One region of the Carnobacterium iners genome, then DNA from elsewhere that is predicted to be linked to it. Evidence: predicted binding sites of a transcription regulator. Region 1 holds the regulator's gene; the other holds the start of a gene.
The links. Region 1 encodes HrcA, which represses chaperone genes, less so after heat shock. Its sites were predicted from a motif close to TTAGCACTCNNNNNNNNNGAGTGCTAA; they were not measured.
Positions count from the first base shown of each region.

Region 2: groES (co-chaperone GroES) is a predicted target of HrcA. The motif match lies at 2,938-2,964, and genes of this name have one in related genera.

Region 1 is NZ_FXBJ01000002.1:1,968,684-1,975,078, reverse strand. Features, by position in the region: gene truB (tRNA pseudouridine(55) synthase TruB) at 1-547, shown strand, start outside; gene ribF (riboflavin biosynthesis protein RibF) at 563-1,510, shown strand; gene hrcA (heat-inducible transcriptional repressor HrcA) at 1,872-2,909, shown strand; gene grpE (nucleotide exchange factor GrpE) at 2,930-3,502, shown strand; gene dnaK (molecular chaperone DnaK) at 3,555-5,381, shown strand; gene dnaJ (molecular chaperone DnaJ) at 5,516-6,395, shown strand, end outside.
Region 2 is NZ_FXBJ01000002.1:308,604-314,998, forward strand. Features, by position in the region: gene B9Y54_RS01635 (type I restriction-modification system subunit M) at 1-287, opposite strand, end outside; gene groL (chaperonin GroEL) at 617-2,239, opposite strand; gene groES (co-chaperone GroES) at 2,617-2,901, opposite strand; gene B9Y54_RS01650 (CPBP family intramembrane glutamic endopeptidase) at 3,238-3,891, shown strand; gene B9Y54_RS01655 (DUF4305 domain-containing protein) at 3,929-4,135, shown strand; gene B9Y54_RS01660 (redox-sensing transcriptional repressor Rex) at 4,150-4,806, opposite strand; gene B9Y54_RS01665 (ABC-F family ATP-binding cassette domain-containing protein) at 5,097-6,395, shown strand, end outside.

The sequences.
Region 1 (6,395 bases):
TGGAAAGAGACTTTATGAATACGCAAGAGCAGGTGAAACCGTTGAAAGACCTAGTAGAAAAGCGATAATCAAAAAATTTGTTCGCACAACGAATCCAGTTTTTGACGATAATGAAAAAACGGTATCTTGGAGATTTGAAGTAGATTGTGGCAAAGGTACCTATGTAAGAACGTTATCGGTGGATTTAGGTGAAACTTTGGGTTATCCTGCACATATGTCAGATTTAACTCGTACTTCAAGCGGAACGTTCAAATCCGAAGAATGCTTAACTCTAGCGCAAGTAGCTGAAAAAATGATTGATCAAACAATTCAAGAAAAGTTATCTCCACTAGAATACGGGGTAAAAGAACTTGACTCAGTTGAAATAGAGGAAGAATTATGGAATAGAGTAAAAAATGGAGCTGTTTTGCCATCTGATATCTTTGGTGAGCAAGTAACCTTTCCATTAGTTATTATGTACGAAAATGTCGCTTGGAGCATTTATGGCAAGCATCCTGTTAAAGAGGGTCTTATCAAACCATTAAAAGGATTACGATCATTTCAGTAAAGGAGCTTTTCTACTATGGAAATTATTAAACTGCGTCACCCTTATATGAAAAGTCAAATTCCTTCAGCGAATGTCGTTTTGGCTTTAGGTTTTTTTGATGGTGTTCATAGAGGGCACCAAGAAGTTATCAATCAAGCAAAACAGTTAGCTGTAAAGAATAATCATGCATTAGCCGTTATGACTTTTAACCAGCATCCGTCAATTGTTTTTAAAAAAGTAGCAGCTGAAGATATGCTTTATTTATCTACTGTAGAAAAAAAAGAAGCAATCATGGCAGATTTAGGTGTAGATACTTTATATGAGGTAGAATTCACTTCTTCTTTTGCATCTTTAGACCCTCAAACGTTTGTCGATTTATACATTGTTGGCTTGAATGCAAAGGTAGTTGTTGCAGGTTTTGATTACACTTACGGAAAAAAAGAAATTGCTTCTATGAAACACCTGCCACAATATGCTGAAAACCGTTTTGATATTGTTGTGATTGAAAAGCAAACAACAAACGATGCTAAAATTAGCTCTACTCGAATCAGAAAAGCAATTGATAGCGGAAATGTAGAAGAAGCTAATGACCTGTTAGGCTATACCTATGAAGCAACTGGACGCGTGATTCACGGCGATGCAAGAGGTAGATTATTGGGATTTCCGACAGCTAATATTGATGTGACAAAAGATATACGTTTACCAACCGTTGGTGTTTATGTCGTTGAAATACTTGTGGGGAATGAGCGTTATCAAGGAATGGCATCTATCGGACATAATATTACATTCGAGAAAAGTCGTCCTTTGACCGTAGAAGTTTATATTTTAGATTTCAACCAAAACATATATGGTGAAAAAGTAACCGTTTTTTGGCTACATTACTTGAGAAGTGAATGGAAATTTGACTCGGTAGAAGCCTTAATTACTCAGTTGAAAAAAGATGAAGAAGATACAAGACAATTCTTTCAAACAGTCAAAAATTAAGAATCAGTTCTTTTAAATAGTAGTAGTTAAAACCGAGTGTACTTAATGCATAGATGATAGAATCTTAGCGTTAGGCTTATTTGGTATGTAGTAAAAGTTTAAACATATAATTATTAAAAATTCTATAACGGTGTTCTTGTTAAGTAAATTATATAATTATTTATCTAAACGAACTATTTTAAATTTTTAGTGAGCAAGCTTTCATAAACAAACTAAGTCTTTAGTAGTAAAAATAAATAATGCGGTAAATTTTTTACATAAAGTAAGTAATAATCGTTGACAGGTATGAATATGTTTGGTAAATTAATACTTGTGTTAGCACTCATCTATCTTAAGTGCTAAATAAAGAGGTGATGTTACTATGTTAACAGAAAGACAAATTCTCATATTAAAATCCATCATTTTTCTCTACACAAATTATGGTACCCCAATCGGATCCAAGACATTAATGAATGAAGCAGGGTTAAGTTATAGTTCTGCCACTATTCGTAATGAAATGGTCCATTTAGAGGTGCTAGGGTTTATTGAAAAAACTCATTCTTCTTCAGGGAGAATTCCTTCAATTAAAGGATATCGTTTTTACGTTGACCATCTTATCCATCCGATAGAAATTCAGAAAAAGGATTTAATAACAATTAAAAAATCGTTTAGCAACGAGTTTCATCATTTAGATGAAATTGTCATCCAGTCTGTTGAGTTACTTTCGCAATTAACTAGTTATACTGCTATTTCTTTGGGACCTGAGTTAAAAGATAGTCGATTGACGGGTTTTAGGTTAGTTCCATTAACTGAAAATAAGGTAATGGTGATACTAGTGACAGATAAAGGACATGTAGAAAATCAGATGTTTTCCTTACCGAAAACAATCCAGCCTAAGGACTTAGAAAAAATGGTGACTATTTTTAATGAACGATTAGTGGGTCATACCTTAATCGAAGTATTTAAAAAACTCGAAACAGAAATCCCTGCATTAATTAATAAATATGCTAAATCAGCAGTAGGGATTTCTTCAGCACTCGACACCTTTATTTTGCAGGCAGGACGCGATCAGATACATGTTGGTGGTAAAATGAATATGCTAGACTATTCTAATGGAATGAATGTTGAGAAATTCAAATTAATTTATTCTTTAATGGAAGATCAACATGATTTAGCACATTTATTAACTCCTCCTCAGAGTGGGATTGAGGTAAAGATTGGTCAAGAATTAGACGATGAACGATTTGAGGGATTTAGTTTGATAACTGCAAGCTATAACGTTATAGGTTATGGAACAGGAATGATTGCCTTGTTAGGACCGACTAGCATGCCATACTCAAAAATGATTAGCTTAGTCGACGTTTTTAGAAATGAACTTTCAAAAAAAGTAATTGATTACTACCACACAATGGAAGACTAATCAAAAAGGAGCGATGTAGGATGACTGAAAATCAAGAAGAAGAAAATAGTAAAAAAATTAGTGAAGATTCTCCTGAAACCGTTGAAGAAATTCAATCTCAAGAGAATGGTGTTATAGAAGAAGTAGATGAATTAGAAGAAATAGATGAATTAGAGAAAATGAAAAGTGATTTAAATGAGAAAGAAGATCAGTACCTTCGTTTACAAGCTGAGTTAGCTAACATGCGAAAAAGAAACCAAAAAGAAAAAGAAGACACCGCTAAGTATCGCTCTCAATCTCTAGCCACCGAATTATTACCGGTAATAGATAATTTAGAACGTGCTTTGGCTATTGAAGTTACAGACAATCAAGGTGAGAGTTTGAAAAAAGGTTTAGAAATGGTGATGGAATCCTTTAAAGTAGCCTTAAAGAATGAAGGCATTGAAGTTATCGATCCATTAAATCAGCTCTTTGATCCAAATTATCACCAGGCGATACAAACAACATCTCTAGAAGAAGGACAAGAAGCCGATACAGTTGTAAATGTATTTCAAAAAGGTTATTCTTTAAAAGATCGAGTTTTAAGACCGGCAATGGTTATTGTTGCTCAATAAAGACTCAAAAGTAAAATAAAAAATAAACTATAATAAAAAGGGGTAATTAACGATGAGTAAAATAATTGGTATTGACTTAGGTACAACAAATTCAGCAGTAGCTATTTTAGAAGGTGGAGAAGCTAAAATTATAGCAAATCCAGAAGGAAACAGAACAACTCCCTCTGTTGTTGCATTCAAAAATAGCGAGATGCAAGTAGGGGAAGTTGCAAAACGTCAAGCTGTTACAAATCCAAACACAATTGGGTCGATTAAACGCCATATTGGTGAAGCGGGTTATTCTGTTGACGTTGATGGTAAAAAATATACTCCCCAAGAGATTTCAGCAACAATCTTACAGTACTTAAAAGGATACGCTGAAAGTTATTTAGGAGAAAAAGTAGATAAAGCTGTTATTACTGTTCCTGCTTATTTCAACGATGCACAACGCCAAGCAACTAAAGATGCTGGTAAAATTGCTGGACTAGAAGTAGAAAGAATTATTAACGAGCCTACTGCGGCAGCGTTAGCATATGGTTTAGATAAAACAGATAAAGAGGAAAAAGTACTTGTATTTGACCTTGGTGGTGGTACTTTTGACGTTTCTATTCTTGAATTAGGTGACGGTGTGTTTGATGTTCTTTCAACGGCCGGAGATAACCATTTAGGTGGAGACGACTTTGATGAAAAAATTATTGCTTATTTAGTAGCAGAATTTAAAAAAGACAATGGCATAGACTTAGCAAAAGATAAAATGGCTGTTCAACGTTTGAAAGATGCAGCTGAAAAAGCTAAAAAAGATTTATCAGGTGTAACGTCAACTCAAATCAGCTTACCATTTATTACAGCTGGAGAAGCAGGACCTTTACACTTAGAAATTAACTTAACACGTGCTAAATTTGATGAATTAACCTACGATTTAGTAGAGCGTACAAAAAATCCAGTTCGTCAAGCTCTAAAAGATGCTGGTCTTTCTGCTTCTGAAGTAGATGAGATTATCTTGGTTGGTGGATCTACTCGTATTCCTGCAGTAGTAGAAGCTGTTCGCAAAGAAACAGGTAAAGAACCAAATAAATCAGTTAACCCTGACGAAGTAGTTGCTATGGGAGCTGCTATTCAAGCTGGTGTTCTTACTGGTGATGTTAAAGATATCGTCTTATTAGATGTTACGCCATTATCATTAGGAATTGAGACTATGGGTAGTGTGTTTACAAAATTAATTGACAGAAACACAACGATTCCAACAACTAAATCTCAAGTATTCTCAACAGCAGCAGATAACCAACCTGCAGTTGACGTACATGTTTTGCAAGGTGAGCGTCCAATGGCCGCGGATAATAAAACACTCGGTCGTTTCCAATTAACAGATATTCCTGCTGCCCCACGTGGCATTCCGCAAATAGAAGTATCATTTGATATTGATAAAAACGGAATTGTTAACGTACGTGCAAAAGATTTAGGAACTCAAAAAGAACAAACGATTACGATTAAATCATCATCTGGTCTGTCTGATGATGAGATCGAACGTATGGTTAAAGATGCTGAAGCAAATGCTGAAGCGGATAAAGTACGTAAAGAAGAAGTTGATTTACGTAACGAAGTTGACCAATTGTTATTCCAAGTAGATAAAACGTTAGCTGAATTAGAAGGAAAAGTAGATGAAGAAGAAGTTAAAAAAGCCGAAGGCGTACGTGATGAATTAAAAGCGGCCGTCGAAGCAAATGATTTAGAAGCTATGAAGACTAAACGTGACGAATTAAACGAAATCGTTCAAGCTTTAACTGTTAAACTTTATGAACAAGCTGCTCAAGCTCAATCTGAAGAACAACCAGAAGCAGAACAAAGTGGAGATGACAACGTTGTCGATGCTGATTTTGAAGAAGTAGACGATAATAAATAAGCAACGAATAAGAGGATAAAGTAAAAGCCAAGGCAAAATGCTTTTGGCTTTTTCTTCTAGATATGATATGCTCTTGAAGTTGAGTTTTAGTAATCGTATTCTATGAAGAGTTATCTTTGTGACGATGGAGGGATATTATGGCAAAAAGAGATTATTACGAAATTTTAGGCGTATCAAAAAGTGCTACAGATCCAGAAATAAAAAAAGCTTACCGTAAACTATCGAAACAATTTCATCCAGATATAAATAAAGCAGCAGATGCAGATGCAAAGTTTAAAGAAATTACTGAAGCGTATGAGGTGTTGAGCGATGGCAATAAACGAGCAGCATATGACCAATACGGACACGCTAGTACCGATCCTAATTTTGGTAATGGTGGCGGCGGTTTTGGTGGTGGATTCGGCGGCGGCGGCGGATTCGGCGGTGGTGGATTCGGCGGTGGTGGATTCGGCGGTGGTGGATTCGAAGATATTTTTGAATCATTCTTTGGTGGAAGCGGTCGTAAAGCTAACCCTAATGCTCCAAGACAAGGTGAAGATTTACAATATCGAATGGACTTAGAATTTGAAGAAGCTATTTTCGGCAAAGAGTCAACGATTCAATACAACAGGGAAGCAGAATGTAAAACGTGTCATGGTGATGGAGCTAAACCAGGAAGTCACCCAGTAACTTGTTCTAAATGTCATGGTTCAGGAACATTAAACGTAGAACGCAACACACCGCTTGGCCGGGTAATGACTCGCCAAACATGCGATGTTTGTGGAGGAACAGGTAAAGAAATTAAAGAGAAATGTCCAACTTGTTATGGTTCAGGACGGATAAAAGAAAGACATTCTGTAAAAGTGACGGTTCCAGCAGGTGTCGAAGATGGTAATCAAATGCGATTGAATGGCCAAGGTGAAGCAGGAAAAAATGGCGGACCTTATGGAGATTTATATGTTGTATTCCATGTTAAATCAAGTAATTTATTTGATCGCGATGGTTCAGAAATTTACTATGAATTACCTATAAGTT
Region 2 (6,395 bases), 1.7 Mb from region 1:
TGGTATAAGTGTTCTGGTAAAACATAATACCCAAGAACATCAGAAATCATCTTTACAAGTTGATCTCCATATTGTTGGTAGTTTTCATGATAAGCTTCAATCACTTCTTTTTCGGTCTGTTGTTTCATACCGCTCGTCATTCTAAATGTATCGATTGTTTTATCGCTTAAAAATTTGTAGAACATGAGTCCCAACATATAATCTTTGTATCGACTGGCATCCATTGACCCTCGTAACTCATTGGCACCGTCCCATAATCTTCTTTTTATTTCATCTGATGTAATCATATTTATTCCTCCGTATGTATCCAACAACCGTTGGTGCGTATTTTCTTTCTTAATTAGTGAGATAAGATGAATTGGTTTCTTTCACTCTAAACCAGTCTAGTTTAGTTCTTTAGCGCTTACTTTCTTACCATTATTAGAGTGAATTACGTACTATTTTTTTATTATAACCTACTCAATCTTACCATAATCACTAGTCTAAAATCTTCTATAAAAAAATAAGATCACTATACAAGAAAAAAAGACCTTTCGTAAGTTAATAAACTTACGAAAAGTCTTTTCTAGTAGCTATTTTACAATTTAATTCTTTGGTGCCAAAGAGTTAATTCTTCTTACATCATGCCGCCCATTCCTTGATCCATTCCCATTCCAGCTGGTGCATCTGGCATTGGTTGGTTAGCGACAACAGCTTCTGTTGTTAATAACAGTGCTGCAATACTTGCTGCGTTTTGTAACGCTGAACGAGTAACTTTAGTTGGATCAACAATTCCAGCTTCAATCATATTGACCCATTCATTTGTTGCGGCATTGAACCCAATACCCATTTCAACTTGTTTCATTTTTTCAACGACAACAGCGCCTTCTAAACCAGCGTTTGTTACGATTTGACGGATAGGCTCTTCTAGAGCGCGCAACACGATTTTTATACCAGTAGCGACGTCTCCTTCTTCTTCAAGCTCGGCAACTTTTGCTTGAACATTGATGAAGGCTGTTCCTCCGCCAGATACGATTCCTTCTTCTACTGCTGCACGAGCTGCATTTAAGGCATCTTCAATTCTAAGTTTACGCTCTCTTAATTCTGTTTCTGTTGCTGCTCCAACTTTAATAACAGCTACTCCGCCTGAAAGTTTAGCAAGACGTTCTTGTAACTTTTCGCGATCAAAATCAGATGTTGTTTCAGCAGCTTGGGCTTTCAATAAAGAAACACGTTGCATGATAGTCTCTGAAGAACCTGCTCCTTCAACAATTGTCGTTGAATCTTTTGTGACAACAATTTTAGCTGCATGTCCTAATTCATTGATGCTTGTGTCTTTCAATTCAAGTCCTAAATCTTCTGTAATAACTGTTCCACCGGTTAAAATAGCCAAATCTTCTAGCATCGCTTTACGGCGATCACCAAATCCTGGCGCTTTTACAGCTACAACGTTGAACGTGCCACGTAATTTATTTAATACTAGCGTTGGTAATGCTTCACCATCAACATCGTCTGCAATAATTAAAAGTGGACGACCTTGTTGCAAGATTTGTTCTAATAAAGGCAAGACATCTTGGATGTTTGAGATTTTTTTATCCGTAATTAAGATATATGGATTCTCCAAAACAGCTTCCATTTTATCGTTGTCGGTTACCATGTATTGTGACAAGTAACCGCGGTCAAATTGCATCCCTTCAACAACGTCTAATTCAGTTTCAATCCCTTTAGACTCTTCAATTGTGATGACGCCATCTTTACCGACTTTTTCCATTGCGTCTGCAACCAATTGTCCAACTTCACTGTCTCCAGATGAGATTGCGGCAATTTGTGCGATTGATTCTTTGGTTTCTACTTTTTTAGAAATAGCTATTAATTGTTCTACAGCTACTTTTGTTGCGATTTCAATTCCGCGACGAATGCCCACTGGGTTTGCTCCAGCTGTGACGTTCTTCATACCTTCACGAACGATTGCTTGCGTTAACACAGTAGCGGTTGTTGTTCCGTCACCAGCAATATCGTTTGTTTTTGAAGCCACTTCAACGACTAGTTTGGCTCCCATATTTTCAAAATGATCTTCTAGTTCGATTTCTTTTGCAATGGTTACGCCATCGTTTGTGATTAATGGTGAGCCGTATGCTTTTTCAAGTACGACGTTTCTTCCTTTGGGTCCTAATGTTACTTTGACAGTATCTGCTAAAATATCCACACCACGTAACATTGCTGCACGAGCGTCTTCTGAAAATTTAATATCTTTTGCCATTTCTACTTCACCTCATTCGTTTAGTTGTGTTGCTTTTAGTTGTTTATCTTCATTTTTGAATAGAACCGCATGAAACAGCTTTTCTCTCGGCATGTTTCAATCAGAACTCTAAAAAGGTGGACAAGTTAAAGAATGAAAGCAGTCCGTTTATCCACTAATCAGTCTACATGGACAAGTCTGACGTTAGTCAGTTGCTACTTGTCCATTTTTATTTTTTTTAGACAAGTCTAATGTGAACTATCCTATACTTGTCTGTTTTTATATTCATTTAGACAAGTCAGAGAGAAATCTTTTAAACTTGTCCATTATTGTGTAACCTAAGATGAATTAACTTCAAAATTTTTATTACTCGATTAATAACACATTATTCGTTTATTTTACTCAACGATTGCGATAATATCGCGCTCATTCAAGACAAGAAATTCTTTGCTGTCGTATTTAACTTCTGTACCTGTATATTTTTCAAATAAAATGGTATCGCCAACTTTTACTGATAAGTCAACTTTTGTTCCGTTTTCTAGTATGCGTCCTTCACCTACTGCAATGATTGAACCTGTCTGAGGTTTTTCTTGCGCTGAACCCGGCAAAACAATCCCGCTGACAGTCTTTTCTTCTTCCTTTGCGACTTCAATAATGACACGCTCTCCTAATGGTTTTAACACGTAAATCCCTCCATTTTTTCTTATCCTATTTCCTGTTTAGCACTCTTATTAGAAGAGTGCTAAACCACTCTTTTATAATAAGCAACTTCACTCTTAATTGCAAGCCTTTTAACTCTTTGAGAATAAAAATTTCTTTATTTTATGTTGAAATCTCTCATTTTCTAGAAATGAAATCAGATATTACTCTACCTCTTTGGATGTATCTTATGTTATACTGGCAAATGAAACTTATTTGATTATCGAGAAACCTTAGTTCTTTTCTCAATAAATAAGCAAATACCAAGAATTTAAATAAAGAAGTTTGTTGCTTCTAAAAAAGAAGGTTTAACATCAGTTATGAAAAAAAGAATAAAAGAAACACCTATTTCTATTCTATTAACTTACATCGTAGCTCAATTCTTGCCCGTTTTAATTTTAGCTATAGCTCCTAAAACCTATCAAACAGAAGCCTTAATTTATGGCTCTATTTTTTCTTTTACTGCAGGTGCGCTAGTTATGCTGGTGCTAAATCGAAAGTCAACGATTAGGAACAGTCTAACGTTAAGTACTTCGGCCCCTTGGAAAGAAGTTGTGATGTGGGGATTAATTGGAACACTGATGGCTTTTGCTGCTCAGTTTATCGCAACGCTCATTGAATCACAATTACTAGGCTTAACGATGGAGTCCGCCAACACACAAAATCTTTTATTAACAATTAGTAAATACCCTTATTACCTCATTATTGTTTCTATTATGGCACCTATTATGGAAGAATTTGTTTTTAGAAAAGTTATTTTCGGCTTTTTTTACGACTTAACGGGTGTTGTAGGCGCAGCTGTAATCAGTTCTTTATTATTTGCTTTTATCCATGCAGATAGCCATATTTTACTTTATTCGTCAATGGGATTTGTTTTTTCTTATCTTTATGTCAAAACAAAGAATATTGCTACGCCAATTATTGCACACGTTCTAATGAATACCAGCGTCGTTTTACTCAATTTATTCCAGTAATAAACAAGGTTAGTAGAGAAAGGAATTTCAACTGTCTATGAATAGCAAAAATTTTATCTTACAAATTGTTTTTAATTACATTATGTCTATTGTCTTCATCTGGTTTACGATTAACTCTGTAGGCACTGAAGGCTGGGGACTTTTCCCAGTTTTATTTGTTCTATTTGCTACCAGCGATTTTGTGCGTGCATCTAAATTATTAGAAATTTATTTGCAAATAAAAAAAGGCGATAAACCCGAATAGGTTTATCGCCTTTTTTATTCTTCTTCTAATTTTGGTTCTTCTTTTTTATAATGATCCAAGAAATAAATCAAGGTTTGCAATTCATTCGTTAAATCAACATTTTGTACACGCATGTCATCTGGTACAGTGATGCGAATAGGTGTAAAGTTCATAATTCCTTTTACACCAGCTTTTTGTAATTCATTCGCTGTTTCTTGGGCAACTTTAGTCGGTACTGTTAAAATAACGATTTCGATTTGTTGGATTTTAAGTTGTTCAATCATATCGCTCATTGGATAAACAGGGACGCCACTTAATATTTTCCCAATCAAGTCTTCATTGATATCAAAAGCTGCACTAATTCTCATATTATTGCTTTGATGGAAATTATAGTTTAATAAAGCATGTCCCAAGTTACCCACACCAACTAAGGCGACATTGGTTAATCGATCTTGTTTCAATGTTTTACTAAAAAAGTTCATCAAATTTTCTACATCATAACCGTATCCTCTTTTCCCTAGAGCTCCGAAATAAGAAAAATCACGTCGAATGGTTGCACTATCGACTTTTACTGCTTCGCTTAATTCTGTTGAAGAAATACGGTCTTTACCTGCATCATGCAAAAAACGCAAATAGCGGTAATAAATAGGTAAGCGCTTTGCTGTTGCTTTTGGTACTTTTGGTTTATTCATCTTGTTCCTCCGTTATATTTTATCATTAACTTTCGCTTTAATGTTTTCACAAGTATATACTAACAAATGGAATTTCACAAACTTTTCAGCTCAACGTTCTTATTATAGCATTTTTTCTGAATAAATATAGTCTATTTTCTTAACTGGCTTTGCTGTTTCTCTCACTATGTCTCATTATAAAGCACTAAAAAAACTTGCTTGTGAAGTGTTTTTTTTATTTACTGGAGTAATATCAGAACCTACAGTTATATGATAAACTAGAGTGGAGAATAATGAAATGAGGAAATAAAATGATTTTATTACAAGTTCAACACGTCGCTCGTTATTTTGGAGCTGATGTCTTATTTGAAAATACTTATTTAGAGATTCAAGAAAATTCAAGAATTGCTTTAGTTGGCCGAAACGGTGCTGGGAAATCCACTCTATTAAAAATGATTGCTGGAATTGAGCAACCTGATGCTGGACAAATCATTAAAAGCAAACAAGTAACCATTGGATATCTTGCACAAAACACTGGTTTACATTCAAATGATTCCATCTGGAATGAAATGTTAACGGTTTTTGAACCCGTTATTCAACTAGAAAAAGAGATGCGAAAGATTGAATTGCAACTTGGCGACCTTGAACTTTTAGCTGACGAAGCCTTATATCAAAAAACATTAGAACGCTACGACCAGTTACAGCACGATTTTAAGTTAGCTAATGGCTTTGGTTATGAAGCAGAAATCCGTTCTGTTTTACATGGTTTTCGTTTTTATGAAGAAGATTATCAAAAAAACATTCGCCAATTATCTGGTGGACAAAAAACACGGTTAGCTTTGGCAAAATTATTATTAGAAAAAAGAGATTTACTGATTTTGGATGAGCCGACTAATCACTTAGATATCGAAACTCTTAACTGGTTAGAAAACTATTTACAAGCTTACCAAGGAGCTTTACTCATTGTTTCGCACGATCGTTATTTTTTAGATAAAGTCGTCAACGAAGTTTATGAAATCAGCCGCCAAAAAATGGTACATTATAAAGGCAACTATTCTAAATATCTTGACTTAAAAGCGGCTAATCTTGAACAAGAATGGAAAGAATACGAGAAACAACAAACTGAAATCTCAAAACTAGAAGATTTTGTTAACCGTAACTTAGTACGAGCTTCCACTACTAAGCGTGCGCAAAGCCGGCGTAAACAGCTAGAAAAAATGGACCGGATAGATCGTCCTCAAGGTGATGAAAAGTCTGCTCACTTTCGTTTTCAAACAGAAAAAGAAAGTGGAAATGTCATTTTATCTTTAAGAAACGCAGCGATTGGTTATGAAGATCAGATTTTGTCTTCGCCTATTGAGTTAGATATTCGTAAATATGACTCTATTGCTTTGGTTGGACCAAATGGTATCGGAAAATCTACTTTATTAAAGTCGTTAATTGATGATTTACCTTTAATCCAAGGAGAAAAACAAATTGGGACAAATGTCGATTTAGGCTATTATGATCAAGAGCAAGCCAATTTGAATTCTAGAAAAACCGTCTTAGGTGAGTTATGGGACAGTCATCCGACGACTCCCGAAAAAGATATCCGCAGTATCTTGGGCAGC